3 regions of the Lactobacillus sp. wkB8 genome follow, and region 2 is predicted to be linked to each of the others. Evidence: predicted binding sites of a transcription regulator. Region 2 holds the regulator's gene; each other region holds the start of a gene.

Region 1 (10,728 bases), 460 kb from region 2:
CTGATTTTTACCGCTATCGGCTTTGCTATTGCTTCAACTGCCGGTTTTTTCAATATTGGTTTACCCGGTCAGGCTCAAGCTGGTTGGCTATCATCCATTTGGGTAGTTCTTGCCAACCCGCACATGCCTAAAGTGATTTTGCTTCCGCTAGCTGTGCTTACTGGTATTCTTGCCGGTGCGCTTGTTGCCGGTGTAGCCGGCTGGTTGCGCGCTCAGTTTGGTACCAACGAAGTAATTACAACAATAATGATCAACTATATTGTGCTGTATTCTTGCCAGTACTTAATGCAGCAAGTTATGCCGGGTCAATTAAGGGTTGACACTGATACTACAAAAACAATTGCTGCTAATGGCAGCTTAAAAATTGATTGGCTCAGTTCAATGTTTGGTGATTCGCGGATTAATGCGGGAATTTTTATTGCTCTGGTTGCCGTCTTTTTATACTGGTATTTAATGAGGAAAACTACTACTGGTTTTGAAATTCGTTCGGTTGGTACGAACGCTGCAGCCAGTCGCTATGCTGGTATGTCTGCTAAAAAGAATATTATGCTGTCTATGTTACTATCTGGCGGCTTTGCCGGTCTAGGTGGTGTTGTGCAAGGTCTTGGTACTTATCAAAACTACTTTACCCAAACAACTAGTCTGGATATTGGTTGGGACGGTTTGTCTGTAGCTCTTCTTGGTGGGGGCACGGCTATTGGTATTCTTCTAGCATCATTACTATTTTCTATTTTAAAAATTGGTGGCTTAGGGATGCAGACCATTGCCGGTATTCCTTATGAGATTGTTTCAATAGTAATTGCTGCTATTATTTTCTTCGTTGCAATTCAGTATGTCATTGGTCTCTTATTTAAAACCAAAAAGGCTAAAGCAATTCAAGAACAAACTGAGGGCACAGAAAAAAAGTCGGAAAATGTGGTGGTGAGTTCCACTAAGGCTCAAGGAGGACAAAATTAATGAATTTAGTTTCAATTTTAGCGCTAATTGTGTCATCAACTTTTGTGTATTCAGCACCACTGATCTTTACAGCTTTAGGCGGAGTTTATAGCGAAAACTCGGGGATTACCAACATTGGTCTTGAAGGAATAATGACAATGGGTGCTTTTTCTGCTATTGTGTTTAACCTGACTTTTGCTTCTACTTTTGGTAAGGCAACTCCTTGGCTTGGTCTTTTTGTCGGCGGTATTGTAGGTTTGCTCTTTTCATTGCTGCACGCGGTTGCTACCATTAATTTTCATGCTGATCACATTATCAGCGGAACCGTGCTTAACCTCATGGCACCACCACTAGGAGTGTTTTTAATCAAAGCAATTTATGATAAGGGGCAAACTGAAAATATTACTCAAAGTTTCGGTTACTTTAGCTTTCCTGGCTTGGCTAATATCCCTGTCATTGGTCCAATCTTCTTTCAAAATACTTCAGCGCCTGCGTGGTTGGCAATAATTGTGTCAATTTTGTTATGGTGGATTTTATATAAAACCCGCTTTGGGTTACGCCTGCGCTCTTGTGGTGAAAATCCGCAAGCCGCTGATACTTTAGGAATCAATGTTTATGGAATGCGCTATGCCGGCGTGTTAATATCCGGCTTTTTAGGTGGAATAGGCGGTGCAGTATTTGCAGAAGCAATTTCAGGCAACTTTTCAGTTTCTACTATCGTGGGGCAAGGTTTTATGGCGCTAGCCGCTATGATTTTTGGTAAGTGGAATCCATTAGGTGCAATGCTAGCGTCACTATTCTTTGGTTTTGCTCAAAGTATCAGCATTATTGGCAATCAATTACCATTCTTTAGCCACATCCCTGCTGTTTATATGCAAATTGCCCCATACGTAATTACCATTTTAGTTTTAGTCCTGTTCTTTGGAAAATCCGTTGCTCCAGCAGCGGATGGTCAAAATTATATTAAGTCGAAATAGGTAGAAAAATGAAAGAAATATATTTTAATCATGACGGTAATATTGATGATTTAGTGTCATATTTGTTACTTTTATTGGCTCCAGACATTAAATTAATTGGGGTCAGTGCAATTGATGCTGACGGTTATGTTGATCCTGCTGTTGAAGTATGCCGTAAAATGACGGACAGATTTAACTTACGCGGTGACCAAATAGAAATTGCCAAGTCAAATTCACGGGCTGTAAACCAATTTCCAGAAGAATGGCGTAAAGCTGCTTATTCATTTGATTTTTTACCATTATTAAATCAATCTGGCAAAATGATTACTAAAATGGCAGAAAAACCTGCCCATTTAGATATGGTCGAAAAAATTATGGCGGCAGGTCAACCTGTAACTTTAGTTATGACTGGCCCATTAACAGATTTGGCGCGTGCTTTAGAAACCAATCCTAAAATTGCAGATAACATTGAAAAACTGTATTGGATGGGTGGAGCGCTTGATGGACATGGTAATGTTATTCAAGTTAACGCTGATGGTACACAAGACTGGAATACCTTTTGGGATCCATTTGCACTTGAAAGAGTATTGCAATCTAATATTCCAATACAAATTGTAGGTCTTGAAAGCAGTGAAGAACTGCCACTAACAGATGAGATAAGAATGCATTGGGCCAGCTTACGTGAATATCCAGCTGCTGATTTAGTTGCGCAAGGCTATTGCCTTTTAGTCAATCCTCCAACTAAGAGCGTCCAATTATACTTCTGGGACGTTTTAACTATAATCAGTGTCCTTTATCCTGAAGTGATTTTAGAAAGTAAAAAGCACCAAATAAAAGTAATTACGGAAGGATTAGCTGCTGGCCGTATGGAAGATGATCCTAATGGTCGGGAAATCACTTTGGTTACTAAAGCTGATAAAAAGCTATTCTTTAAGAAATTTGATGAATTATTACTACGAAGTAAGTAATTAATATTTGTAACAAAAAAGACGAAATTCGTGTTTGAATTTCGTCTTTTTATTAGTTATAGCTTAGCTTAAGCAAGTGAGTCCCAAGCTGGTAAGTCTGTAATTGGACCTTCGGCAATAGCTACTTGTTCTGGAGTTAGGTACTTCTTGTGGACAACAACTTCGTAAACATAATCTTTAAACCAGTCGTTGTTCATGACGAAGAAACCTTTGTCACCGTTCTTTTCACCCCAAGAGTTTTCAACTTTCCATTGGCGAACGTGACCGCCGTCTTCATCCACGCCGACTAAAGTCATAGCATGAGTTGAGGCACCGGCACCAGTTCTTAAGCGGTCAGCCTTAGACATCTTAAGGTCTACGCCAAAGAGGTCGCTTAATTGGTAGAGATCACTGTCAAGATACCCCTTTTTACGATCGCTTTGTTCACCAACATCATTACCAAACCAAACAGCCTCACCATCTTTTAATTGGTTAACAGCTGCAGTTTCCAAGTATTCCATCGGCACATTCAAGAATTTAATACGATAAGAGCCTTCAACGTTGTCTTCAAATGGCAGACCATATAACTTATCATATTCATGATCTGGTGCATTAGACAATACAACGTAATCATTGAAGTCAACATCGTCCATGTATTTATGCAAAAATTCTAGAGGGGTTAAATCTTTGTCCAAATGATATTTCTTGTCATCATCACGGTATTCCAAATCAAATTTCTTAGGTGGTTCACCGACTGAAATTGCCGTCATTTGGTAAACTTCGCTTAGGAATTGTTTACGGGCTTTCTCGACTTCATCGTCTTTACCGTCTTGCTTTAATTTACGTAGGACTAGCGCATCTTTTTTGAGCTTATCACCCAAAGCCTTGGCAAAGCCCATAGTATTATTGGCGTTAAAGCTTTCAGGCATAGCATAAGAAGGCACAACGCCATATTTTTCAATCAAAGCGGCTCCCATGTGGAATTGACCACCATCTTCACCGGCACCATCTAAATGAGCTTTAACAGTGCGTGAATCAAGTGGTTCATCGGCAGTAGCTAAAATATTGTCATAAAAAATATTTGCACGCTCAATTTTATCCCAGAAAAAGTTATAACTTTGAGAGAAGGTAAAGTTCTTGCAGTGATATTTTTTGCCAAAATTGTGGCGTAAGATGTTTAAAGTAGCAAATTCCCAGCAACGACCTGATTGGCGTTGATTAGTAACATTTTCTGTGTCAAGTTCGGTTGAAAATACACGGGTCAATTCACTTTGAACGCAATCATTGTAAGCAGCTGTTAAAACACCACTTTTTTGAGCAGCTCGAGCAACAACTTGATTTTGCGGATTTTTATTAAAGTTTTCCGCAAACTTTTCCAGTTCTTGGACAGTTAGTTTATGAGCCATAAAATATATTCTCCTTTTTTAATCTATTTTTAAATTACTTTATATTTTAAGCTAAAAGAAAAGCGAGTTCAATAGCTGAACCCACTTTGACTTTATAATCCTAAAACTTGTTTCTTCTTAGCCGAAAATTCTTCTTCAGTTAATATTCCTTCATCAACTAACTCTTTTAATTGCTTTAACTCTGCAATCATATCTTGAGTATTTCTGTTGTATTTTGTACTGGAGCACTTTGAATACTTTGTTGGTAATTCTGCGACATGCTTTTAATAGCATCTGCTAAAATTGGTGCAGCAGTTTTATCTAAATCGTTAAGAAAAATATTTGTTGCGCCATTGGTTATTTGAATTTAACAGTTAATAATCTTGAGAATGAAAAAGTTTAAAAGGTGAGGTGGTCTCTGCTTTAGTAGACTGCGTATTAGTAATAACCGAACTGCAAGAATAACTATGTTAAAATTATTATTGATATTCTTAGATTAAAACTATTTAAAGCAGTTGGAAACAAAATAAGCCAACCAGAACTTAATCTGGTTGGCTTATTTTATTGTTTCTGAAAAGTTTTATTTTAAAAACAGTTCAGATGAATTTAAATAGACTTTTTCTTATATCAATGAGTTAATATATTTTGATGATTTGAAGACAATTAGTCAATTTGAATTGAGTTATCACTTTCACCAGCTTGTTGCTTTGGTAGGGTAATAGTCAATACACCGTTATCGTATTTGGCGTGAATGTCACTTGCAACCACATTTGGCAATCTGAAGCTGCGTGAAATGTGACCTTCACTTCTTTCACGGTGAATTATGCTGTTGTCCTTAGACATATCCTTGAAGGACTTTCTTGAGCCCGAGACACTCAAAATACCATTATTATAATTAAGGTGGATCTTGTCTTTATCCATTCCCGGCATGTCAACTTTGATTACATATTCTTTGTCGTTTTCAACAACATCTGATTGCATTAATTTTGCTACTTCGTTATCGTCAAAAAATTTTCTTGGAAGATCAAACCAATCGTTCATCGCATCGAATAAATCATTGTGCCGATTCATCATATCATTTGCCATAGTAAAAAACTTCCTTTCAAAATTTATATATTTGTATCAGAAGACTTTCATTTCTTCCTTACACTTATTATTATAGTATGCAGATTTTGAAAATGGAAATAATTAGCACTCTTATTTTTTGAGTGCTAAAAATTAAATGAAAATGCTAATATTACAGTGCTTTCAACATGTGGATAATTTTAGCAGTAAAAATATAGGAGAAAATATTTTGGTTTATTATCAAAAAATGACGCCGCAGGGCTATCAAAAAATTAAAGATGAAATTGCTGATTTGAAAAAGGACCGACCTCGAAGAATTAAAATTTTGCAGGAAGCACGCTCACTAGGCGACTTATCGGAAAATACTGAGTATACGGAAGCAAAACGTGATTTAGGCCACCTTCAAAGTCGCCTGCGTTATCTGGAAAAGCAATTGAAATATGCCGAAATCATTGAAAAAAAGGCTGATGGTAAAGTAGATTTGGGCAAGACAGTCACACTGAAGTTTGCTGATGATCCAGAAACTGAAACATATCAAGTTGTCGGTCGTATGGAAGCTGATATAGCTGCTGGAAAAGTTGCGTTTGATTCACCGTTAGGGCAGGCAATCATGAAAAAAGAAGTTGGTAAAACCGTCAGTGTTGCTGCACCGGCTGGGGAATATCAAGTTACTATTGAAAAAATCGAATAATTTTTCGCTTGATTATTCGAACTTGTGTTTGTATAATTTATTTTAGCGAACACGAGTTTGCAATAGGAAGTGAAAGCAATGTATGATTATCGGTATGAGCCGCACCGTTTAATTTTTATGATTGATAACAAGTCGTTCTTTGCTAGCTGTGAGGCCCTGCAATTAGGACTAAACCCGATGAAGGCTGTATTAGCGGTTGTTTCGCATCAGCCACATACAAAATATGGCTCGGGGCTAATCATGGCGGCCTCACCTTTAGCGAAGAAAAAGTATGGGTTGACTAACGTGATGAGGGTGCGGGATTTGCCCACTAAAAAAGAAGCACCGGATTTGATTCTGGTAGAGCCACATATGAATTTATACATCAAGCGCAGTATGCAGGTATTGGAAATTTTTCAAAAGTATGCTGCTGATGAAGATATTCATGTCTATTCTATTGATGAGAGTATGATTGATATGACTAAGTCGTGGCGCTTGTTTGGGGATGATCCGTACCTGGTTGCACGTAAAATGCAAGTAGAAATCAAATCAAAAATTGGGCTGTATACTACTTGCGGGATTGGAGAAAATCCCCTGCTAGCTAAACTGGCAATGGATATTTCTGCTAAGCATCGCTGCTCAATGATTGATTATTGGCATTATATTGATGTGCCGGATACTATTTGGCAAATCAAAGATTTGGAAGAAGTTTGGGGAATTGGCAAAAGAATAGCTCGGCGTTTGCATCATCTACATATTAATAATATGTATGAACTGGCACATACTGATCCAGCGATTTTGAAAAAAGAATTTGGTGTAATCGGTGAGCAGCTATTTGCGATTAGCTGGGGTGTTGACCGCAGCATTATTAGCGAAAAATATTTTCCCATAATGAAGAATTACGGCAATTCTCAGATCTTAAACCGTGATTATACAGATCAACGAGAAATTGAAATAGTCTTGCGTGAAATAGGCGAACAGGTTGGTGCCAGAATACGCGCTCACCGTTTACAAGCTGGCTGTATTAGCTTATTTGTTGGCTTTTCTAAGTATGAACAAGATGGCAGTCGCAAAGGCTTTAACGTGCAGCAAAAAATTTGTCCCACTAATGATAATGATTTGTTGGTTGAAGAAATACTGGCACTTTTTCGTAAAAACTGGCGTGGTGAAACAGTACGTGCTTTAGGGGTTAATTGCAGCCGCTTGGCACCAGATAATTGTCAGCAATTAACTTTTTTTGTTCCCGCGACGCAGCAAATTAAAAAGCACACAATAAATGTAACTGTTGACAAAATCAGGAAAAAATATGGTTTTACCAGTTTAGTCAAAGCCTCAAGTCTGTCTAAAGGAGCAACTGCGATAAGGCGCAGCAGTCTGGTTGGCGGACATAATGGTGGAAATGCTTATGAATGATTTTGATAAAATTGTCCAAGATTTTTTTAAAAACTACCAAGATCGTAAAATGAAAAAGTGGCAAGGCTTCTTTTTAAGCGATCATACTATGGCAATTAATAAAGATAAGCAAGAGCGCAGCGTAAAGCATCCTGCTAAAGATACTATGAGTATAGAAGATATAAGCTTGCAGCTGCTCAAGGCGTACGGTAATCACCGCATGGTCCATCTGCAGCTTAAGGTTATGAATGACGATAATCAGTTGCCGGCAGATATTGTTGGCTTTGTCAGTGGTTATGGTGAAGACGGCATTATTGTTGCTGGTCAAAAAATTGCTTTGGAGGATATAAATAATATTAGTGTGGATTAATAAATCTGCCTTGATATTTTATATAGGCTACTTTTTTTGCTATAATATGGAACTTGTAGAGTACATAATATTATAGAGGTAATTTTTGTGAATACACCAGCATCAAGGCAAGGCAACTTAATACGCTATCTTATTTATTTTATTAGTTATTTAATGGTTGCCGGAGTGATTAAGCTAGTTACTGCTAATTCACCAATTCATATTTGGGATCTAATCTTATTTGCAACTATCTCATTAATGGTTTCATTGTTTTTTATTTATCGCTTTAATAGGGAACAACGTTTTTTTGACCGTAGTTTTGCGGGTTCCTGGCTTAGCAACTTTGGCTTAATTATTGGCCTGACTGTTGTGGTAACTGCATTACGAATTAGTGTTTCATGGCTCCAATCTTATGGCAGACTTAAACTATATAATTTTCAAATTGTCTATTTACACCATGAAGCAGTAGCGACTTACTGGTTTTTAGTAGTGGCCATTGGTGTAGTTTTGCCGATACTGCAGGAATTTTTAATTACTGGTTTTTTATTTAACTATGCTTTTAGAAGCAACACTGTTTCAACTGCAATTTTAGGGATACTAACTTCAGGTATCTTATTCAGTCTTCTTAATTGGCAACATTCATTACCTTTACTACTTATTAATGTGATTTTTGGAGCCCTTTTTGCTTGGTCATACCTTTATACGCAAACTTTATGGATGCCAATTTATTTAGCAGTATTAAATGGTGTTCTCCTAATGATTATGACTTAAAAAAATGAAATTAAAAAAGAGTCAGGAAAAATTTCCTGGCTCTTTTTACTTGTAATGTTTATTAAAAGTTACTCTTTTTGATGTATTGATTTTTTCCTACAATATAATACAACTTCTGCCGGATCTTAACGGCTGCGCCATAAGTTCTAACTTTTTGCCCCTTCTTTAAGGCCTTACTTTGCAGTTTTTTAGCCGTTTTACTGTAAACATAGCTGTTGCGCCTGAGCTTGCGCTTAACACCTGAGACGTTAGTAGCTTTAACATAGTTATTCTGGCCTAAATCGTAATATTTCTTGCCCTGAATAACTTTAGCGCCATAAGTCCAAATAGTCTTACCCGTAAAATATTTGCCAGTTTTACGACTACCATTTTGGTCGTATAGGTAGGAATTATGAAAAACTGTTCTCCTTACTGCAGTCCGGTTTGTGACATTTTGCGAATAAATATAGGTGACACTTTGCGGCCTGTCAGTATAAAAACCAGTGGCATTATTTGGTCTTTGAGTCAAATTATAGCCAGTCAATTTTACTTCTTGCGTAAGATAACCATCTCCGACATTACCGTTTAGAACCTGATCAGGAGCAAGTTGCTGGCCATTTTCATCTTGGTAATGAACTGTAACGACCCCTTCTCCAATATAGTGGGAGCCTGTTTGTTTCGGTTTCTTAGCATAAACAAATGTTACTTCTGTTTCTGTGCCGGAGAATTTACCACTTGGTTTAGTTTGAATTACGTAGCCATCAATTCTCTTTTCAGGGTAGTCATCGCCAATTTTGCCATTCAATGTTTCATCATTGGCAATTGTTTTGCCGTCCTGGTCAATATAGTGAGCCAGCACTTTAACCTGATTAGTGTAAACATAAGTGACTTCGGTTTCAGAGCTAGAAAACTTGCCACTTGGCTTTGTTTGAATTATGTAGCCAGCAATTGTTTTATCTGGATAGTCATCACCAATCTTGCCATTCAAAGTTTCATCTTCGGCAACCGACTTACCGTCCTGGTCAACGTAGTGCGCCAGCACTTTAACCTGATTGGTGTAAACATAAGTGACTTCGGTTACTGTCGCTGAAAACTTGCCAGCCGGTTTAGTTTGAATTACGTAGCCGGCAATCGTTTTATCTGGATAGTCATTACCTATCTTGCCAGTTAAAGTTTCATCAGTGGCAATCGGCTTGCCATCTTGGTCAACGTAGTGGGCCAGCACCTTAACTTGGTTGGTGTAAACATAGGTAACTTCGGTTTCGGTACTAGAAAACTTGCCAGCTGGTTTTGTTTGGATTATATAGCCGGCAATCGTTTTATCTGGATAATTATCGCCTATCTTGCCGCTTAGAGTTTCATCAGCGGCAATCAGCTTACCGTCCTGGTCAACATAGTGCGCCAGCACTTTAACCTGGTTAGTGTAAACATAAGTTACCTCTGTTTCCGTGCCAGAAAACTTGCCGCTTGGTTTTGTTTGGATTACGTAGCCAGCAATTTCCTTTGCAGGATAGTCATCGCCTATCTTGCCACTTAGAGTTTCATCAGCGGCAATCGGCTTGCCGTCCTGGTCAACGTAATGGACCAGCACTTTAACCTGGTTAGTGTAAACATAAGTGACTTCCTGGACCTTATCTGTAAATGTTCCCTTAGCATTTGCAGGAGTGGTTTTTAACACATAGCCAGCAATATCTTGGGGTTCGCTGCTATAGGAGTCACCGATTTTTCCATTTAAAATTTTGTCTTCTGCCAGTTTTTTTCCAGCTTCATCGAGGTAGTGGACTGTAACTGCACCGCTTAACCTGACATACGTATCCTGGTCTCTGCTCCCGGAATAGTTATTCATTAATTGATTAGAAGTCCAGCTCTTATTTCCCTGGGGTTTATCTACTGTGCCATTGCCTACGTTCAACCAAACGCCGGATGCATCAGGGTCAGTTCCCTGTAAATAGTTCTTAGGACCCAGAACTAAGGTTGACAAATTAGTTAGCTTTTTTAACATTCCACTTTTACTAGTTACCTGCGCCATTTGGAAACTACTGATATTTAGAGTTTTTAAGTTTTGACAATCAAAAAACATATTTGTCATATCAGTAACTTTAGCAGTATCAAAATTGCGCAAGTCTAGACTGGTTAAACTTTGACAACTGGAAAACATAAAGCTCATATTAGTAACACTAGAGGTATCAAAACTGTGTAAGTCTATGCTCGATAACTTGTAACAAGGGGCAAACATCGAGTGCATATCAGTTACTTTCTTGGTGTTAAAGCTACTCAG
Region 2 (10,728 bases):
ACAAATTCAGTCAGAAACTGGAACATTAGGTGTGCCGGAATTTGGTACTAGATTTGTCCGGGGCATGCTGGAAGAAACTAAGCCGACTACTTTTTCAGAATTACTGCAGATTTCTGGACTATCACATGGTACTGATGTTTGGCTGGGAAACGCTGAAGAATTAGTCAATAATGGTACTTGCAAACTGAAGGATGTTATTGGTTGTAGGGACAATATCATGATGGACTTAATTCACTGGGGTGTTAAACCCGAAGTAGCTTTTTCCACAATGGAATCGGTACGTCATGGTCGCGGAATTAGTGACGATGACATGGCTATTTTGAAGCAAAATGATAAAATACCTGATTGGTATATTCCATCATGTCTGAAAATTAAATATATGTTTCCTAAGGCACACGCTACTGCCTACATTTTAATGGCTTTAAGAATTGCTTGGTTTAAAGTTTATTATCCTGAAATTTATTACACAGCTTATTTTTCAGTTCGGGCTGACTTGTTCGACTTGGTGGCTATGAGTCATGGTAAAAATACTGTTAAAAAGGCAATGGCTGATATTCAAAATCAGGGTAATGATGCCTCAGCAAAAGATAAAAGTTTACTCACAGTCCTTGAGATTGCTAACGAATGCCTAGAGCGCGGAATTAAAATTAAAATGGTTGATATTAATCAGTCTGAAGCCACTAATTTTAAAATAATTGATCAGCATACAATTTTGGCACCGTTCAATGCCGTCCCTGGACTAGGCAATAATGCTGCAAAACAAATAGTCGCTGCCAGAACTGAGCAAAAGTTCTTGTCAAAAGAAGACCTGGCAAACCGGGGTAAAGTGTCTCAAACAATTATGGATTATTTGGAAGAAAATGAAGTATTGGCAGGAATGCCGGAACAAAATCAGCTTTCACTCTTTTAAGTTTTGCAGTAATAATATAAATGTGATATACTTTGATAAAGAAGTTCGAATAGATAATTCGGAGTGAGCAGTTTTGCTCACTCTTTTTATTACGGAGGAAAGTACTTGGCGAAAGTTAAAGATTTTGTTCTTGATGAAATAAGACCAATTATTGCACAGCGCAATGATGAACTTGTGGATACTGAATACGTTAATGAAAAAGGTCAAAACTATTTAAGAATTTACGTTGACCGTGAGAATGGCATTGATATGGATGAAATTGCAGCCTTAAGTGAATTAATTTCAGCTAAACTCGACCAGCTGCAACCAGATCCTTTTCCAGATCCATACGTATTGGAATTATCATCTCCTGGTATTGAAAGACCAATAAAAACTGCAGCCGATTGGCAAAAGGCTCTAAATCAATATGTTCATGTCAATCTTTACCAGAAAGTTGAAAAACAAAAAGAATATGAGGGAACTTTAAAGTCATTCACTGACAGCGAAATCGAACTTGTTGTTAAAGTTAAAACTAGGAAAAAAGTTTTATCGCTTCCCCGTAAATTAATTGCGAATATTAGATTTGCAATTGAGTTTTAGAAAGGTTGATTAAAATTTATGTCTAAAGAAATGCTTGAGGCGTTTGCTACTTTAGAAAAGACAAAAGGTATCAAACAGGATGTGATTGTTGAGGCCATCAAAGCAGCGCTGGTAGCGGCATATAAGAAAAATTATAATCAAGCTACTAATGTGATAGTTGAGTTTGATGAGCGCAGAGGCGACTTTAAGTTAATGACCGAAAAAACTGTCGTTGAAGAAGTTCATGACGAACGATTGGAGATTAGTTTAAAGGATGCTTTAACCATCAATAGGGCTTATGAACTTGGTGATAAAATTAGATTCGAAGTCGCACCTAAAAACTTTGGCCGGATAGCTGCACAGACTGCTAAACAAGTTATCATGCAACATTTGCGAGAAGCTGAAAGAAATCATATCATTGATGAATATTCTCAATATGAAGACGAATTAATTACAGGTACTGTTGAAAGACGTGATAATCGTTTCGTTTATGTTAAAATTGGTAATGTTGAAGCAGTAATGCCTCGAAATGATCAAATGCCCGGTGAAATTTATAATCCTCAAGATCAAATTCGTGTATTGGTAACCCACGTTGGTTCTGATTCTAAGGGTGCGCAAATTACGGTTTCACGGACTGCACCGGATATGGTCAAGAGACTGTTTGAACAAGAAGTGCCTGAAATATATGATGGCACGGTTGAAATAGTTTCGATTGCTCGTGAAGCTGGAGACAGAACTAAAATTGCGGTAAAATCTAATGACCCTAATATTGATCCTGTCGGTACCTGTGTTGGTCAAAGAGGAGCGCGGGTACAAAATGTTGTAAACGAACTTGACGGTGAAAATATTGATGTAGTCAAATATGAAGAAGATCCGTCTGACTATATTGCCAATGCACTTAATCCTGCGGAAGTAATTGCTGTGCAATTTGGAGATGAAGATGATGAAAAGAGTGCTTTAGTCATTGTTCCGGATTATCAATTATCGCTGGCAATTGGCAAAAAAGGTCAAAACGTTCGTTTGGCAGCTAGATTAACTGGTTATAAAATTGATATCAGACCTGAGTCTGAAGTGGAATTTGTTGATGAAAGCAGTGCCCAAGCAGAAGAGGAGAACAAGGAAGCTGAGAATTCTACCACTGATGATACTGTTTCACCTGAAGTACAAGATGATGCTGTAGATGATGAAAATACTAATGAAGAATTGACATCTGAAGAAGCAGAAGTTCCGGATGAACATGAAGAAGCCACAGATGAGGAAACAGTAGATTCTACTGAAGATTAGCATAAGAGGTGAGCTTTTTGAAAAAGAGAAAAATTCCGATGAGAAAAGATCTGTTAACAGATACTATGCAACCAAAAAAAGAATTGGTACGCATCGTAGTTGACAAAGAGAAAAATGTCTCGGTTGATCCAACTGGTAAGAAACCGGGTCGTGGAGCTTATGTTTCTCTAGATCCTGATCAAATAAAAAATGCTCAAGAAAAAGGACTTATTGAACGTAGTTTAGGAACTAAGATTCCAGCAGAATTTTATGATGAGCTATATTCATACGTTGATCATCAAAAAGCTAGGAAAGAATTGTTTGGTGATAATTAAATTTGCAAAATAGACAAAAAGCATTAAATTTGCTGGGATTAAGTCAAAAAGCTGGTAAATTAGTTTCCGGCTTTGAAGTTGTTTCAATGGGTGTTAAAGCCGCAAAAGTTAAACTGGTTATTCTCGCTCAAGACATTCAAACTGACACAAGCAAGAAAATTACTAATTTGGCTCAAAAATATGAAGTTTCTGTTATTACAGAATTTAATAGTACGGAAATTTCACAAGCAATTGGTAAAAAACGTAAGGTTTTAGGAATAACTGACATCGGTTTCTGCAAAGCATTATTACAAAAAATTAATGAAGGAGTGTGATTTGATGACTAAAACAAGAATTTATGAATTGGCAAAAGAATTAGGCATCGATAATAAAACTGTCGTTAATAAAGCTAAACAACTTGGTTTCGATGTTAAAAATCATATGTCATCACTTGAAGATTCACAGGTAAATCAAATAAAGGGTAGTTTCCGTAGCTCCGCTCCCGCGAAAAAGCAAGAAAAACCTGCAAAAAAGAGTAGTAAGATTAAAATTTCTGTTACCTCAATACGCAAAAATGAAAAAAAGCATGAAGAAAATAATGGCAACAGAAATAATAGAAGAAATAATCAGCATAGAGCAAATAACCGGACAAGGCAGGGGCAAGACCGCAATAAACAACGATCAAACCCTAGCCAAAAAGCCTCTAAGCCGGTCGCACAAGACCTGCTTAAACAACTAAAACAAAAACAGCGAGTTGAAGAAAATACGTTAAACCGTCAAACTGAAAAAGCTCAAAAATCTTATAGTAATGAGCAGAATAAAAAGACCAGCAATGAAGGCAGAAAAACTGTTTCAAAGCCCGAAAAAGAAAATAAAGTTGTCAAATCAGAAACTACCACTCCTAAAGTGACAGGTCCTAAAATTATCAAACCTTCTCCAGCAAGAATGAAGAAGCAGCAAGATAATAATACTGTTCATAAAGAAAAAGTGTTAGATACTAATGCAGCTCCTGAACCAGCAAAAGAAGAAAAGCGTCGTGGTAATGGTCATGGTCGCAATTCTGGTAAACCTGGCAGAAAGGGTAGAAATCAAGCTTATGGTGCAAACAACTATACTAAGCACCAAGAGAAACATAAGCGTAAGAATAAGAAAAAGCAGTTTGAACAAGTTCCTAAAAAGCAGCCTACGCAAAGAAAAGAACGTCCTTTACCAGAAACGCTAGTTTATGAAGTAGGGATGAATGCCCAAGATCTAGGAAAGATATTGCACCGGGAGCCAGCTGAAATAGTTAAAAAACTATTTATGTTGGGAGTGATGACAAATCAAAATCAATCACTTGATAAAGATGCGATTGAATTAGTAGCAGCTGAATACAATATTAATGCAAAAGAAAAAGTTCATGAAGATATTTCAGATATTGATACTCTTTATGATAAGAGAATGGCTGCTTCTAAGGAATCTAAACACCAGACCAAACGTCCACCTGTAGTTACGATTATGGGCCACGTTGACCATGGTAAGACTACTTTACTTGATCGTTTGCGTCATACGCACGTTTCTGCACATGAAGCAGGTGGTATCACTCAAAAAATTGGTGCTTATCAAGTAAGAGTTGATAACCAACCTATTACATTTTTAGATACTCCAGGACATGCTGCATTCTCAAACATGCGTGAACGTGGTGCTGAAATAACTGATATTGTGGTATTGGTTGTTGCAGCTGATGACGGTGTAATGCCACAAACTATTGAAGCAATTGATCACGCTAAAAGTGCCAAGGTACCAATTATTGTTGCAATCAACAAGATGGATGTTCCTGGCGCTAATCCAGAGCATGTCACTGAACAGTTGATGAAATACAATTTAATTCCTGAAAGTTATGGTGGAGACACTATTTTTGTCAATATCTCTGCTAAAACAGGTGAAAATGTTGATGAATTGCTGCAAATGATCTTATTGCAAGCAGACGTTATGGAATTGCAAGCCGATCCTAAACAAAAAGCAATCGGAACAGTTATTGAAGCACGACTTTCTCGTGGTCGGGGACCTGTTGCTGACCTTTTGGTTCAACAAGGAACTCTAAAAGTAGGTGATCCTATTGTTGTCGGTAATCGCTTTGGTCGTGTCAGAGTGATGACTAATGATCGCGGACGCCAAGTTGAAAAAGCTACCCCTTCAATGCCAGTGGAAATTACTGGTTTGAACGATGTGCCTGAATCAGCTGATAAAATTGTAGTGTTTGACGATGAAAAGACTGCAAGAAGTGTCGGTGAACAAAGGGCACAGCAGGCATTACAACAATCCCGTGAAAATGTGCAGCATGTTACCCTTGATAACTTGTTTGACACCATGAAGAAAGAAAACATGAAGGAAGTTGACGTTGTCTTAAAGGCTGACGTACAGGGTTCAGCTGAAGCACTACAACAGTCACTTGAAAAGATCGAAGTTGAAGGCGTCCGCGTTAATATTATTCATGCCGGCGTTGGTGCGGTTAACGAATCAGATGTTACTTTAGCAGGTGCCTCGAATGCGTTCATCATCGGCTTTAACGTCAGACCTACAGCTACTGCCAAGTCACAAGCAGAAGCCGATGGCGTTGATATTCGCCTTTACAGTATAATTTATAAAGCTATTGATGATGTCAAGGCTGCCATGAAGGGTATGCTTGAGCCAACTTATGAAGATAAGGTTGTCGGTAATCTGACAGTACGCGAAACTTGGAAGGTTTCTAAAGTAGGAACAATTGCCGGTGCTTTTGTGGACTCAGGCTATGTTTCTAAGGATTCTACTGTAAACCTAATTCGTGACGGTGTAGTTATCTATACTGGTAAAGTAGCTTCTCTAAAACGGTTTAAAGATGACGCCAAAATTGTCAAACAAGGTTTTGACTGTGGTCTAACCATTGAGAACTATAATGATATTAAAATTGGTGATGAATTAGAAGCGGTTGAAAAGCAGGAAGTTAAACCTGAGTAAGATTAACTAGGAGGAAAAACATGAAACACAGAATTGGTCGTGTTGAAGGAGAAATCCTCCGTGAATTAACGAAAATTTTGCGCAAAAATATTCGTGATCCACGAGTTAATGATGTTACAATCACAGCGGTTGAATGTACTAATGATCTGTCCTACGCTACTGTCTACTACAGCATTCTTACAGAAGATTCTAAAAAAGAAGAAGAAGCTGCTGCCGGATTGAATAAGGCTAAAGGAATGATGAGACACCTTTTAGGTCAAGTCCTAACTGTTTACAAAGTTCCAGAGCTGATTTTTAAAAGAGATAATTCGGTTAAATACGGTAGTAAAATTGATCAATTGATCGCTGAAGTAAAAAAGCAGGATGCAAATCGTAATAAGTAAGAAAAGCGCTGTTGGGCGCTTTTTTCATGGTTAAGGTAAATATAATGATAAACGGTATTTTAGTGATAGATAAAGATCAGGGAATGACGAGTGCAGATGTTGTCTATCATTTACGCAAGGTGTTGCACATTAAAAAAATTGGTCATGCTGGGACTCTTGATCCAGATGTCACAGGTGTATTGCCTATTGCAATTGGTCAGGCTACAAAATTGATTGAACTAATGCATCAACAAAATAAAAAATATGTTGGGCAAGGAATTTTAGGATTTTCTACAGATAGTTGCGACACTAGTGGGAAAATATTAAGCTCTCAGAAACTCAATCAAAAAATTGCGGCAACGGAAATTAAAAAAGCAATGCAGGAATTTATCGGAGAAATCGAGCAAGTGCCACCAATCTACTCTGCGGTGAGAGTGAATGGGAAACATCTCTATGAATATGCCAGAGCCGGCATAAGTGTTGAGCGACCTAAGAGAAAAGTGCATATCACTAATTATGAACTTGAACGGGAACCATTTTTTGATGACGAAAAAGGACAAGAAACTTTTAGTTTTCAAATAGAATGTAGTAAGGGGACGTATGTAAGGTCATTAGTTAATGATCTGGGAACTAAGCTGGGTGTACCAGCAGTGATGAAGACTTTAAGACGTACAGCAAGTTCGGGTTTTGCTTTGGAGCAGGCAGTTAAATTGTCTACAATAATTGAGCATCCTGAACACGTCACTGAATTTATTCAGCCATTAGATGCTTTTTTCAAGGACTATAGTCACTCTGATCTCAGTGAAACGGATTGGACTAAGGTCAAAAATGGCGCTGCTATTTACTTGAAAACGAATGCAAAAAAGGTGGCATTACGGTACAATAATAGCGTTAAGGCAATTTATCAGAAAGATGGTACCATGTATCGCCCTTATTTAATGCTTTTACAAAATGAATAAGTGAATGAAGGTCTTATTATGGAAATAATCCATTTAACATATCCCATTAAGAAAAATATCTTCCCCCAGAAAATAGTTCTTGCTTTGGGTTTTTTCGACGGCGTTCATCGGGGACACCAAGAAATAATAAAAGCTGCTAAAAAAAAGGCACAAGCAAAACATTTACCTCTTGTTGTGATGACGTTTGATCGCCACCCCAAAGAAATTTATCAAAATAAAAACGTTACCTACATTGATACCTTGTCGGAAAAGGCATATAAAATGCAAAAGCTTGATGTCGATTATTTATTAGTAATGCACTTTAATAACGCATTTTGCCAGCTGACGCCACAAGAATTTGTGGACGAAATCATTGTTAAATTGCGCACTGATACTGTCGTTGCCGGCTTTGACTATACCTATGGGCCCAAAAATATAGCCAATATGAAAAACTTCCCTGAATTTGCTCAAGGCAGATTTGCTATAGTTGATGTTCCGAAACAGTCTTATGACGGAGAAAAAATTGGTTCAACAGAAATAAAAAAGGCGATCAGTGCTGGAGAAATGGAATTAGCAGCTAAATTATTAGGTTTTCCTTATCTAATGTCTGGCTATATTGGACATGGACTGCGCAATGGTCATAAATTAGGTTATCCAACGGCTAATTTAATTTGGGAGCCCAAAAAAGTAGTCCCTAAAGTAGGAGTTTATGCCACCAAAACTAAAATTAGAGGGAAATGGTATGACTCTATGACAAGTGTTGGTTATAATGTCACTATCAATGATGGTCAAAAACTATATATTGAATCAAATTTATTTGGTTTTGATCAAGAAGCTTATGATGAGGAAATGCTAATTAAATGGTATAAGTATACCCGTGGCGAAATTAAGTTTGATAGTTTGAAGGAATTAAAAGAGCAGATGAGTCGGGACGAGTCAGAAATTACAAATTATTTTGCAAATCATAAGTAATTATATTATCAGACTTAAAAGATAACGGTTTTTAATAAAAAAGTTAGCACTCAGCTTGACATTCTGCTAAAAGCTAGTATCATAATAATTGTTAGCACCTGAGAAGATTGAGTGCTAAAAGTGAGGGCGATATTTATGTTGACCGAACGTCAAGAATTAATTTTAAAAACAATTATCAATGATTTCACGCAGACACATGATCCTGTTGGTTCAAAAACAGTCATGAATCAATTGCCAATTAAAGTTTCGAGCGCAACAATTCGCAATGAAATGGCCGTTTTAGAAGAAAAGGGCTTAATCGAAAAAACCCATTTGTCAAGTGGTCGTGTTCCTTCTACTGAAGGGTACAGGTACTACCTTGATAACTTGGTAGAGCCCTTACAAATATCTTCTTCTGTTTATAAGAGAATCATTAATCAGCTAGATCAGCCATTTCATCAGGTAAATGACATTGTGCAGGAAGCTGCCAAAATTTTGTCTGATTTGACTAATTACACTGCTTTTGCGGAAGGTCCCGAAAATAGTGATTTAACTATTTCAGGATTTAGAATAGTCCCGCTTTTTAGTAGACAAATAATGGCCATTCTAGCAACTAGTGACGGTGATGTTCATAATCAAGTCTATACGTTACCATATAATGTTCATGGTGATGAGATTGAACGTGCCGTTCGAATGATTAACGATGAATTAGCAGGTAAAACTTTAAGTGAAGTGACACCTGAATTTCTGGAACAGACTTTAGGTAAAAAACTTAAAGTTAGTCATGTTGCCGAATTAATTGAATTGGTAAAAGATGTTATTAGCGATGCTGCTAGTGAGCAAATGTACGTTGATGGTCAGATTAATTTGCTCAATAATATTTCTTTAAGCGATGTTTCTAATTTACGTTCATTATATGAGTTGATTGAGCACAATGATTTGATTTCAAGTATTTTGAATAATGAAGCAAGTTTAAAAAGTGATAGGTATCCAGTAAAAGTAAGTTTAGGCTCTGAACTATCAAATGACTTGTTAAAAGATTACAGTCTGCTTACAGCTGAGTACAGTGTCGGCTCACATGGCAAAGGCATAATAGCTTTACTTGGACCTGATAACATGCCATATTCACAAGTAATAGGACTCCTTGAATACTTTAGAAACGAGTTAGCAAAAAAGTTGCTTGAATATTATGGTAGATTTAAATAAAGGAGGTTAGCCTTGAGTAAGGAAGAAAAAACCAAAAAAGACGTAGATGAAAATCAACGTCATTCTGAGAAAACCCAGTCACCAAAAACAGATTCAAAATCTGAGGCTAACAAGAAAACGAAGCCTGAAACTTCAGAAACAAAAATTAAAGAAAAATTGACTAAGTTACAGGCGGAAAAAGATGATCTTGAAGATAAGTTCTTGCGCAGTCAAGCAGAAATGCAAAATATGCAAAATCGTTATAATAACGAGAGAGCACAACTTATTAAATATGAATCACAGTCTTTAGCCAAAGATGTTCTGCCAGCAATGGACAATTTAGAAAGAGCTTTAGCTACCAAAGTTGATGACGAAGCATCAAAGCAACTTAAAAAGGGTGTACAAATGACCCTTGATTCACTGGTTAAAGCGATGAAAGATCACGGAATTAGTGAAATTACAGCTGAAGGTGTAAAATTTGATCCTAATTTACACCAAGCTGTTCAAACAGTTGTGGCTGAAAATGACGATCAAAAAGATCATGTTGTGCGAGTTTTGCAAAAAGGTTATTTATACAAAGATCGTACTTTAAGACCAGCAATGGTTGTTGTAGCACAATAATTGAAAGGAAGCATATCAATGTCAAAAGTTATCGGAATTGACCTCGGAACTACCAACTCAGCGGTTGCTGTTCTTGAGGGTAAGGAACCAAAAATTATTACTAACCCAGAAGGAAATCGGACAACTCCTTCAGTAGTAGCTTTCAAGGATGGAGAAATCCAAGTCGGTGAAGTTGCTAAGAGACAAGCAATTACCAATCCTAATACTATTTCTTCAATTAAGCGCCACATGGGTGAAGCTGATTATAAGGTGAAGATTGGAGATAAAGCGTACACTCCGCAAGAAATTTCAGCAATGATCTTGCAGTATATCAAGAAATTCTCTGAGGATTATTTAGGTGAAAAAGTAACAGAAGCTGTGATTACAGTTCCTGCATACTTCAATGACGCTCAACGTCAAGCTACTAAGGATGCTGGTAAAATTGCCGGCCTTGATGTTAAGAGAATCATTAACGAACCTACTGCATCTTCACTTGCTTACGGTCTTGACAAAGATGCTGAAGATGAAAAAGTTTTAGTTTACGACCTTGGTGGTGGGACTTTTGATGTTTCCGTTTTGCAATTAGGTGACGGTGTGTTCCAAGTTCTTTCAACTAATGGTGATACTCACCTTGGTGGTGACGACTTCGATAACAAGATTATTGATTGGTT
Region 3 (10,728 bases), 760 kb from region 2:
ATAATTGGGGCTGGGCAATTTCTGTTGGTATAGTAATGACTGTGTTCGTTGGTATCTTTTTTGGTAAACCAGTGTTTGATACCACTGTAAGAACTATGAATAATATTAATAATGCAATGGGCAGCGGTTCGCTTGATTCAGTATTTAAGCCTGGTGTTTGGGCCGGACAATTAGGTATTAACACAGGAGTAAACTTTCTCGGCAGCTTTTTCCTATTGAGTTTAGTGGTGACGTTCTTGCACTTTACCCGTGGAGAAAGGATGGGCTTTTTCAAGAGCATTTTTTCTGTTTTTATGGATAGTCGTTTTGTGCCCGAGTTTCTGAACTTTCTGTTAAGCTATATTTTTCAATTTTTATGGTCCTTGTTGCTGGTAATTCCTGGTCTGATAAAATCTTATTCCTATGCTATGACACCCTATATAGTTAATGATTTAGTGGAAAGTGGACAAGAAGTGCATGCAACCACTGCCATAACAGCGAGTCGGCAATTGATGGACGGGCATAAATGGGAATTATTTGTGTTGAATTTAAGCTTTATTGGCTGGTACATTCTTTCCGTTATTACTTTCGGCATTGGTTATATCTGGCTATTGCCATACGAACAGACGACAAAAGCCAACTTTTACCGTAATTTAGCTGGTGATCAGTTTTTGAAAAAGTAATTATTAATAATAAATAAAAAGAGTGAGGTTATTAAAAATCCCACTCTTTTTATTTGCATAGTAGTATTTATTCGAAGCGATTCAAGTCGTCAATACGCTCTCTAAATAACTTGCCGGTATATTCAGAACTTGTATCATCAGACTTTTTAAGTGCATCTTTAATCTGGTTGGAATTCAAGCGATCAAAAAGATACATTTTAAGTGCCTCGTTAATCAGATCATTAAAGTCAGTATCGGTGACTTCCATATACTTTGCCGTCAGTTTTGCTACTTTTTCATTTAGTTCGATTTTTCTTCTGCTCATTTTATCGCCTTCTAGAACTTAATTTTATTATAACATTTTTACAACATTAAATATTTAAAAACGAAAAAGGACTGTATAAAAATAGCTAGTACTAAAAAATTAGAGTATTATTTTCTTTTAAATAAAATAATCAGGATAAGGGTCTGCAAAATGAAAGAATTTACTTTTAATATCTTAGTGCGCATACAAGAATACTCCTTTTTTCGTGCGGCACGACACACGATGGCGATGCTAATGCCAATCGCTGTGGTTGGTTCATACTTTAAAGTCCTCAATGATCTAGTCTTTACACCTAATGGGTTAATTTATAACATTTTTAGCTTAGACAAAATATTGTCAGACCATATATGGTATGCCGGTTCTTTTGTTTGTCGGGGTATGGTTGAGATTACCTTTGGCGTTTTTGGCGTTTACGCCAGCTATTTTATGGCACGATATACTGCCCGCCTTTATCATAAAGACTCTACAATGGCGGGTTTAACTGCCGTATCAATTATGCTTTTTTGTTCCTATGCGTCTAGTAGCGGTCGTGATGCCCGCATGCCGTTTACAGCTAGTTTATTACAAGTTAATGCGCTATTTATTGCATTAGTTGTGGGTTACTGCGTGGGGCAAGTTTTTCATTTGTTAGGCAAAAATTATTCTTATGTAAAAGATGAGGGCACAAAAGTTATACAAAAAAGGGCGGGGGCTGCAGCTCTACCGAGTTTTGTTTCACTTTTGGCGGGCATTTTATTAGGTATTATTATTTATGAATTACAACTGAAATTACTTAATTCTGCCAGCTTTAACGAAATTGTCAGTCGCATGCAAACTACTAATAATTTTGCTGAAGTTTTAGTCCTTTCGGTTGCAATTACATTCTTAGATTGGCTGGGTATAGGCTTCCCACTGCATTCTTTGTCAGGAACAGTCAATAATGCTTATACTGCTGAAAACCTGACTTACACGTTAAGGCATGGTAATTCTTGGAATGTCCCTTACAAATTTTTGGGCAGTTCTCTTATTAATACTTACGGCACTATGGGTGGAGCCAGCGTAGTTTTAGCCATCATAGTACTAATGCTGCTAATAAGGAGTAATAGAGAAAATGAGATCAATGCCAAAATTAATTTGTTGCCTGCAACTTTTGGTTCTACTTTAGGCTTTAATATTGGTTTACCGCTGATTTTAAATCCTGTGTTCCTGATTCCTAGCATAGTGATTCCGCTTATTAACATGACGCTAGCTGCAGCAGCAATTAGCTTACATGTTATTCCAGTATGCGTTTATCAGATTTTAAAGGGAACACCAGGATTATTAGTTTCATTTTTCGGTACAAACGGCAATTGGGCAGCGCTAATTTTTACAATACTATTATTTTTGCTGGATATAGTTTTATTGTTACCTGTGGTTATTTTTAATGAAAAAATGGTAACAAGGATAAATAACCAAAAGAAAGGATAGGCAAAATGAATAAAAAAGCCAATTATAAATGGCTGGTATTGGTAGTAATCATGTTAACTATATTGTCTATTCCCAGTTTCTTTTGGATGAGAAAAGATAATAATGCAAGAGCAGAACGTAGTAAATCCCTTCTTTCGCCAGTAATCATGGTACCGGGTTCCAGTGCTACTACTGAGCGCTTTAACCAGTTAATTGATGAGCTGAATAAAACCACTTTTAAAAGACACAGCGTAATCAAAATTACAGTTTCACGTGAAGCAAAATTGACATACAGCGGTGCTATTGGTAAAAATGACTTGGAACCATTAATTATTATCGGATTTGACAATAATAAGGATGGTTATACTAATATTAAGAAGCAGGCGAAATGGTTAAATGCAGCATTTAAGTCACTAGCGCAAAATTATAAATTTAACAATTTCAAGGCTTTTGGCCATTCTAATGGCGGATTAATTTGGACATATTGGCTGGAACACTATTATGCTGAATATTCCGGCGATATCAAAATAAAAAAATTAATGACGCTTGGTACGCCGTATAATTTTAACGAAAGTAATATTAATAACCGTACCCAAATGTTGGCAGATTTTATTAAAAACCGGTCTAAATTGCCTACGTATTTGAAAGTCTATTCTCTTTCAGGAGGAAAAAATTACGAATCAGACGGCATTGTCCCTGAAACGAGTGTGGCAGCAGGAAAATTCATTTTTCAAAATCAAGTTAAGAATTATACAGCCATAACAGTAACTGGTGAAAAAGCGGATCACTCAGACCTGCCTCAAAACAAACAAGTTATTCAGGCTATTCGCCAGTATCTATTAAAGAAACCAGAAAGACCTTTAAAACCAAATAAAAGAAAGGAAAATCATTGATGAAGTATCACAAACAGCCCACGCATATTGAAGTAATTGGTGGCAGAGTTAATAATCTGAAAAATATTAACGTTGATATTCCCTTACATAAATTTGTAGCTATATCGGGCTTAAGTGGTTCTGGTAAATCAAGCTTAGCGATGGGCATTTTGTATTCTGAAGGAGCAAGACGCTACCTTGATTCTTTAGCAGCATACACTAAGAGACGTATCAGTCAAGTTGGACGTGCACAAGTTGACGAAGTAAAACACATTCCCTCGGCTTTGGCTTTGCGCCAACGCCCGGCCATTCCAGGTGTACGTTCAACGGTAGGCACTGTTACCGAGGTCTTTAATATTTTACGTCTAATTTTTTCGCGTTTAGGTTCACCGGTTTGTCCCAACGGCCACAGGGTTCCACCGACTATTAAAATTGCTGAGGCAATGGATTTAACCGGAGAAGCAATGGGACGGCTGATTTGCCCAACATGTGGCGTGCAATTTTATGCTTATAGTGCAGAAGATTTCGCCTTTAATTCGGATGGTGCCTGTCAAAAGTGTCAGGGACTGGGAACTGTTGAGCAAATTGACGACAGTAAAATTATTGCTGATGAAAATTTGTCTCTTGAAAAAGGGGCAGTTGCTACTTGGCAAATTCCAGGTCGTAATTGGATGTGGCGGATTGCGCGGGAATTGGGAGTGCGCACAGATATACCGTATAAAAAATTGAACGCCAAAGAAAAAGAAATTGTGCTACATGGAAAAGAGCGCAAGATACCGATTGACCTGCCAACTTCAACGGGTAGGGTCTATCACTTAGATGCACTATACGAAAATGCTTATAATGCTGTAGCTAACTCACGCAAAACCACCAAGTCGGAGCGGGGTTTGCAAAGAATAAACTCTTTTTATAAATTTAGCACTTGTCCACGTTGTCATGGCTATCGTATTGATCCTAGCAGGTGGCAGCAACTGGTTGCCGGTAAAAATATTGTAGCAGCTGAGCAATTGACTCTGGGTCAATTAGGTCATTATATGAAAGAAATTTTAGCAGCGCTGCCGCAAAATATGTATGATCTAGCTAAAAACTTAATTGACGAGTTAATGCACCAAGTGAAGCCGTTATTAAAATTAGGACTGGACTACTTGAGCTTAGATCGTCAAGCCAGCAGCTTGTCCACAGGTGAGCTTCAAAGAATCCAGCTGGGGAGAACTTTGCGCACAGAAACAACAGGTGTGCTGTATGTTTTAGATGAACCATCTGTGGGACTACATCCTGACAATGTGGCGGGACTAATTGAAGTTTTTCATGAACTGGTTAATCAAGGAAATTCTCTGGTTGTGGTTGACCATGAAACTGCCATTATCAATGCAGCTGACTGGGTAATTGAAATTGGTCCAGGGTCTGGAAGTCAAGGTGGAGAAATTATTTCCCAGGGAATACCTCAAGACATTAAGCATAATGATAAATCACTAATTGGTCCATATTTAACAGGAAAAGCAACCCTACTTGTTCGTCAAAGAGCGGGTGCAGATCATATTTTTGATCAGGGTAAAGTAGAATTTACTGTAACGGATCGGTTTAATTTACAAAATATTCATGCTCAGATTCCTATTAACCGCTTAACGTCAGTAACCGGTTTTTCTGGTGCTGGTAAAACAACTTTGATACTTGATTCCCTTATCCCTGCCCTTAAGGCAGAAAATAATCATGGACCAGAGTGGGTAAAAAATTTAGTAAATCCTGGTATTAAAAATATTGTTAGTGTCGATTCTTCACCTGTGGGCAAAAATCAACGATCAACTGTTGCAACTTATACTGACATTATGGATAATTTGCGCAGACTGTTTGCCAAACAACCATTAGCAAAAAAATTAAGATATACTGCTGCTCATTTTTCCTACAATAATAAAGAAGGTGCATGTCCGGCATGTAATGGTACGGGAGTGATTTCGCTTGATATACAATATTTGCCAGATATGGTCGAAACTTGTTCAGTATGTGGAGGGCATCGTTTTAACAAAGATGTTTTAAAAGTAAAATGGCATAATCTTAGTATTGCGGATGTATTGGATTATTCAGTTGATGATGCATTAAAAGAAGGACTTTTTGAAGAAGAACCTAAAATTAATAAAACTATTCGTACCTTGCATGACATGGGCTTGGGCTACCTTCATTTAGGAGAATCAACTCCAGCTTTATCGGGTGGAGAGGCGCAGCGCTTGAAATTAACTAGTCATATTCATCAAAGACAAAAGGGCACTCTGTTTGTTTTTGATGAGCCTACAGTTGGGTTACATCCACAGGATGTCAGAACGCTGTTAAAAGTATTTCAGAAATTACTTGATCAAAAAGGAACGATTATCACTATTACCCACGATTTAGATATTATGGCTAACAGTGATTATATGATTGATATGGGACCAAGAGGTGGACTTCAAGGAGGAAAAATTGTAGCAAGCGGTACTCCTGTGGATATCTCTCAAAAATCTGCCAGTTTAACCGGTAAATATCTAAGAAAACAATTTAAATTATATCAAAAATAATCTTAATCTGAGCCTGATAGTACAAATTAAGTGCTGCTATATCAGGCTTTTTTGCTACTGTGGAAAAATAAGCAATAATTGTGGAAAAAACAAGTAAAAAAGTTGCTTTCTGTGGATAACCTGCTATAATATAATATGTAAGCAGTTAGCAGTCGAACTCATCGAGTGCTAATTACAAATTTATAACCTATCAAAGGGGTGTTTACATATGGCATATTTTGATAACGATTTTGACGATTTATTTAATGAATTAAACAATTCTTTCTTTAACAATACTAATGATAACGGCGGGGCTATTCCTATTCACTATTCTAGTAGCATGAACATTTCTCCCCAGGATTTTCAACAAAATGCACAAGGCGGACAAAAGCAAGGTCAAAAACCAATTGGGGTTGACCTGGTTGAACAGGCTAAAAAGAATAAATACGATCCTGTTATTGGTCGTGACGAACAGATTCAGGAAGTAATTGAAATTTTGAGTCGGCGTAAAAAGAACAACCCGGTCTTAGTGGGACCGGCTGGTGTTGGTAAAACTGCTATAGTTGAAGGCTTGGCACAAAAAATTGCTACAGGCGATGTTCCAGATAAAATGAAGGATAAGCATATTATTGCAATCAACATTAATGATATGGTTGCCGGATCTAGTCTCCGTGGTAGTTTTGAGGAACGTCTTAAAAAAGTAATTGATGAAGCTAAGAAGAACCCCAATATTATCTTATTCATTGATGAATTGCACAATATAGTTGGGGCAGGTTCTACGGATTCTGAAAACAATAACGGTGATGCCGCTAATATTTTGAAGCCGGCTTTAGCTAGTGGTGACTTGAACTTAATAGGTGCAACGACCACGAGTGAATACCGGAGAATTGAAAATGATGCGGCACTGGCACGTAGATTCCAACCAGTGCAAGTTCCTGAGCCATCTGCTGCAGTGACTGTCAAAATTTTGGAAGGTCTAAAAGATAAATATGAAGCTTTCCATCATGTAAAATACAATGATAGTGCTTTGAAGCTGGCTGTTGAATTATCACAGCGTTACATTCAGGGACGTTATTTACCTGATAAAGCCATTGATTTAATGGATGAAGCAGGTGCCAAAAAGGGTCTCGACACTATTCCTGATGATGAGGCAACTTTAAAGAAGCGGATTAAAAAGCTGGAAAGTGAAAAAGAAGCTGCTGCCAAAAAAGAAGATTACAGTAGAGCAAGCGAGCTGAAGAAGCAGATTGAAGACTTACGCGACAAAGCTAATCATGTAGATGAGAAAGCAACGCCGCATGTCACCGATGAGGATATCTACGCTTTGATTGAAGCCAAGACCAAAATTCCAATGAGTGAACTGCACGCAAGTGAAGGACAAAAGAACCTTGATTTGGCTCAGAAATTAAAGAAAGTGGTTATTGATCAGGATAATGCGGTTGATGTCATTACTGATGCAATTGCCCGTAAACAAGTTTTCAAAGACAATGATCGTCCTACTGGTACATTCTTATTAACTGGTCCTACCGGTGTAGGTAAGACAGAATTAGCTAAACAATTGGCCATCCAACTATTTGGTGGTGAAAATCATCTTATTAGACTTGATATGTCTGAATATCAAGATCAGATGGCTGTTAATAAACTAATTGGCTCTGCCCCAGGTTACGTTGGCTATGGTGAGGGCGGTCAATTGACTGAAAAGGTTCGTCACCAACCATACAGCTTAATTTTGTTCGATGAAATTGAAAAAGCCAATCCACAAGTATTTAATGCCTTGCTTCAGATCATGGACGATGGTCGTTTGACTGATGCTCAAGGTAGGACTGTTTCCTTTAAGGATACAATTTTAATCATGACTTCTAATGCTGGTTATTCTGACCAATTATTAAAAGACGGCAAAGTTGATCATGATAAGCTGATTAAAGCTCTGGAAGCATACTTCAGACCTGAATTTTTGAATAGGCTTGATGCGATCGTGCCGTTTAATTCGTTAACTAAAGATGATATGAATAAGATCATTGATATTTACTTAAAGAAGATGGCACATGTTTTAGCTAAAAAGAATGTGAAAGTTGAAGTATCTGATGAGGCTAAAGCTTATCTGGCTGAAAAAGGTTATGATAAGAAATTTGGTGCAAGACCTTTACGCAGAGTAGTTGAGCAAGACTTGGAGACACCGATTGCTAAATTATTAATGAAGGAGCCTGACACTAAAGAAGTTAAGTTTACAGCTGATGACAAGCATGTTTACTTAAATGATGCTGCTATTTTGGATATTACTGAAAAACCAGAACCAAAAGCTGAAACTAAAGCTAAAGTAAAACAAGACTAATTTTAAAAAGGGATCATCTCGTAAAGGGATGACCCCTTTTTTGGTTGATATTATTTCACGTGAAACAGCAGTTAATCAATATAAAAATAGAATAATGGTAATATAAAAAAGAACGGGAAAAGCTATTGACAGCAGTAAAAATTTAGTTTAAATTAGTTAGCAATTAAATTAATATTAAAAAGCTGAAAGGTTTTCAGCTATGTGTTTTTTGTATATAGGGGACAATTCATATGAAACAACGAGTAGAAGACCTGGATTGGAAGAATCTGGGATTTAAATATCGTGATCTGCCTTATCGTTATGAGGCTAAATTTCAAGATGGTGAATGGCAGGAAGGTAAACTGACTGAAGATTCGACCATGACTTTTTCTGAGGGTGCGGAAGTACTGCACTATGGTCAAGAAATTTTTGAAGGATTAAAAGCGTATCGGAGAAAAGACGGTAAGATTAATCTTTTCAGACCTGATGAAAATGCCCATCGTTTTGCTCTTTCAGCAAAGCGTTTAGCCATGCCGCCATTTCCAGAAGATAGGTTTGTTGACGCAGTGAAACAAGTGGTTTTAGCAAATAAAGAATTCGTGCCACCTTATGATAGCGGCGCAACTCTATATTTAAGACCACTTATGGTGGGAACTTCTAAAGTTCTGGGCGTTGAAAAAGCCGATGAATATACTTTCCGCATTTTTGCGGTTCCCGTTGGTGCATATATTAAAGGATTGAACCCTGCAGATTACATTGTTAGTGATTATGATCGTGCCGCTTATGCCGGTACTGGTCGAGCAAAGACATCAGGTAACTACGCCAGCAGCCTGCTTCCAGCTGTTGATGCGCATCAAAATGGTTATGCCGATTGCTTGTACCTTGATCCACGTGAACATAAATATGTTGATGAATTTGGTGGTGCCAATTTTTATGGTATTACCCAAGAAGGTCAATTTGTCACACCTAAGTCAAAATCAATTTTGGTTTCGATTACTAAGCGCTCACTTTTGGAAGTCGCTAAGTGGCAAGGACTAGACCCGGTTGAACGGCAAATTACTTTAGAAGAAGCTTTTAACATGAAAGAAGCTGGTGCGATGGGGACAGCTGCGGTAATTTCTCCTGTGGGCTCAATTACTTATAAAGGTAAAAAGCACGTTATTTACAGTGAAACAGAAACAGGTCCGATTACTACTAAGCTTTATAATGAACTAGTTGATATTCAATATGGTAATAAGAAAGGGCCAGATGGCTGGGTCCAAACATTAGAATAAGTTGGAAATTCGGGAACAAAAAACGAGGCTGAGGTCTCGTTTTTTTCTGTTAAAAACCTAATTGCGAGTTAGGTTGAATAGTGAGAAAATAATAAAAAGTTGATTAATAATTTTAACCATTGCTATTAGGAGATAACTATGGAATTAGGATTAAACACGTATAAACAACATGAACAAGTTGATGATAATGCAACTTTGGGGCGCATATCGCTGAATTCTGCAGGGATGTATAAAGTTATACATTTAAACGGCGCTGAAATAAATGCTATTCCTAAAAATAGAACCGAACAATTTTTAGTAGGCGATTGGGTAACCTTAGATCCCCAAGTTGATTTTGACTTAATTAATCAGCGTTTGCCACGATACAGTACATTAGGCAGGTTAACGGGTGAAGGGTATCATGTTCAGGAAAAAGATGCTGCCAGCAATATAGACCAATTATTTATTTGTATTTCCATGAATAAGAACTTTAAAAGTAGCCGTATTAAACGGTATTTGTATGCTTTTCAAAAAGATGATGAGTATCAAACTTCCCTAGTTTTAACAAAATCAGATCTCAACCCGGAAAGCGCGGAGATAGCTGCAGAACTTGCAGATGAGTTTGATATTGCTGTCTTTGCTACTTCCAGTGTGACAACAGAGGGAATCGAAGGATTGAGAGCCAGTATTTTACCGGGACAAACAGTTTCTTTTTATGGCAATTCTGGAGTAGGCAAATCAACCCTAGTAAATGCCGTTGCTCAAAAAGAGGTAATGGCAACTAGTCATATTAGTGACAAAACAGATAAGGGACGTCATACCACATCTAGTTCACGGCTAATTTTGATTGAACAGGGTGATTTTGTTTTGATTGATACTCCGGGGATAAAAAGTGTTGGTGTGGGCGCTAGTGACTTGGCACAGGTTTTTCCTGAGATTGTACAATTGGCTCAAAATTGTCATTTTCGTAATTGTAAGCACATTGACGAACCGGGTTGCGCAGTTAAAGCTGCCGTCAAGAATGGTACGCTAGAGCGCAAGTCTTATGACCAATTTCTTCAGCTGCAGGAAGAAAGCCAATCTACGCAGGGCTATCTTGATGCCAAAACCGCCAAAAAATTGAGCCGCAAAGCAGAAGGTAAGAGAGAAGCAATGAGTAAGCGTAATTACCGCAAGCCGCCAATGTAGTTTTTACAGGGGAAAATATAAATAAAAATACGCGTTTTTAAACTGGTGTTAAAAACGCGTATTTAGTTGTTATTGCTTTAAATTATCTCTAAATCCTAATCTATTTTGGAAAAGAATTTAAGTACAATTGCGCTGCGTGTTGGGGAGTGAAATCAATCATCTTAATAATGTCAGAAGCTGGAGCAGAT

The links. Region 2 encodes HrcA, which represses chaperone genes, less so after heat shock. Its sites were predicted from a motif close to TTAGCACTCNNNNNNNNNGAGTGCTAA; they were not measured.
Region 1: a site for HrcA is predicted at 5,413-5,439, ahead of LACWKB8_RS07385 (Hsp20/alpha crystallin family protein). Genes of this name have one in related genera too.
Region 3: a site for HrcA is predicted at 5,955-5,981, ahead of LACWKB8_RS08690 (ATP-dependent Clp protease ATP-binding subunit). Genes of this name have one in related genera too.

Annotation. Positions count from the first base shown of each region.
Region 1 is NZ_CP009531.1:1,569,392-1,580,119, reverse strand. It holds gene LACWKB8_RS07405 (ABC transporter permease) at 1-957, shown strand, start outside; gene LACWKB8_RS07400 (ABC transporter permease) at 957-1,913, shown strand; gene LACWKB8_RS07395 (nucleoside hydrolase) at 1,922-2,860, shown strand; gene LACWKB8_RS07390 (C1 family peptidase) at 2,929-4,245, opposite strand; gene LACWKB8_RS09175 (SHOCT domain-containing protein) at 4,338-4,436, opposite strand; gene LACWKB8_RS07385 (Hsp20/alpha crystallin family protein) at 4,888-5,310, opposite strand; gene greA (transcription elongation factor GreA) at 5,519-5,980, shown strand; gene LACWKB8_RS07375 (Y-family DNA polymerase) at 6,059-7,372, shown strand; gene LACWKB8_RS07370 (hypothetical protein) at 7,365-7,721, shown strand; gene LACWKB8_RS07365 (CPBP family intramembrane glutamic endopeptidase) at 7,809-8,471, shown strand; gene LACWKB8_RS07360 (MucBP domain-containing protein) at 8,533-10,728, opposite strand, start outside.
Region 2 is NZ_CP009531.1:1,112,942-1,123,669, reverse strand. It holds gene LACWKB8_RS05245 (PolC-type DNA polymerase III) at 1-910, shown strand, start outside; gene rimP (ribosome maturation factor RimP) at 1,016-1,489, shown strand; gene nusA (transcription termination factor NusA) at 1,508-2,752, shown strand; gene rnpM (RNase P modulator RnpM) at 2,770-3,066, shown strand; gene LACWKB8_RS05225 (ribosomal L7Ae/L30e/S12e/Gadd45 family protein) at 3,069-3,380, shown strand; gene infB (translation initiation factor IF-2) at 3,385-6,021, shown strand; gene LACWKB8_RS05215 (ribosome-binding factor A) at 6,042-6,404, shown strand; gene truB (tRNA pseudouridine(55) synthase TruB) at 6,449-7,342, shown strand; gene ribF (riboflavin biosynthesis protein RibF) at 7,361-8,293, shown strand; gene hrcA (heat-inducible transcriptional repressor HrcA) at 8,429-9,478, shown strand; gene grpE (nucleotide exchange factor GrpE) at 9,491-10,078, shown strand; gene dnaK (molecular chaperone DnaK) at 10,097-10,728, shown strand, end outside.
Region 3 is NZ_CP009531.1:1,873,719-1,884,446, reverse strand. It holds gene LACWKB8_RS08715 (DUF975 family protein) at 1-662, shown strand, start outside; gene LACWKB8_RS08710 (hypothetical protein) at 730-966, opposite strand; gene LACWKB8_RS08705 (PTS sugar transporter subunit IIC) at 1,117-2,412, shown strand; gene LACWKB8_RS08700 (alpha/beta hydrolase) at 2,418-3,284, shown strand; gene LACWKB8_RS08695 (AAA family ATPase) at 3,284-5,809, shown strand; gene LACWKB8_RS08690 (ATP-dependent Clp protease ATP-binding subunit) at 6,018-8,120, shown strand; gene LACWKB8_RS08685 (branched-chain amino acid aminotransferase) at 8,351-9,373, shown strand; gene rsgA (ribosome small subunit-dependent GTPase A) at 9,512-10,540, shown strand; gene tkt (transketolase) at 10,641-10,728, opposite strand, start outside.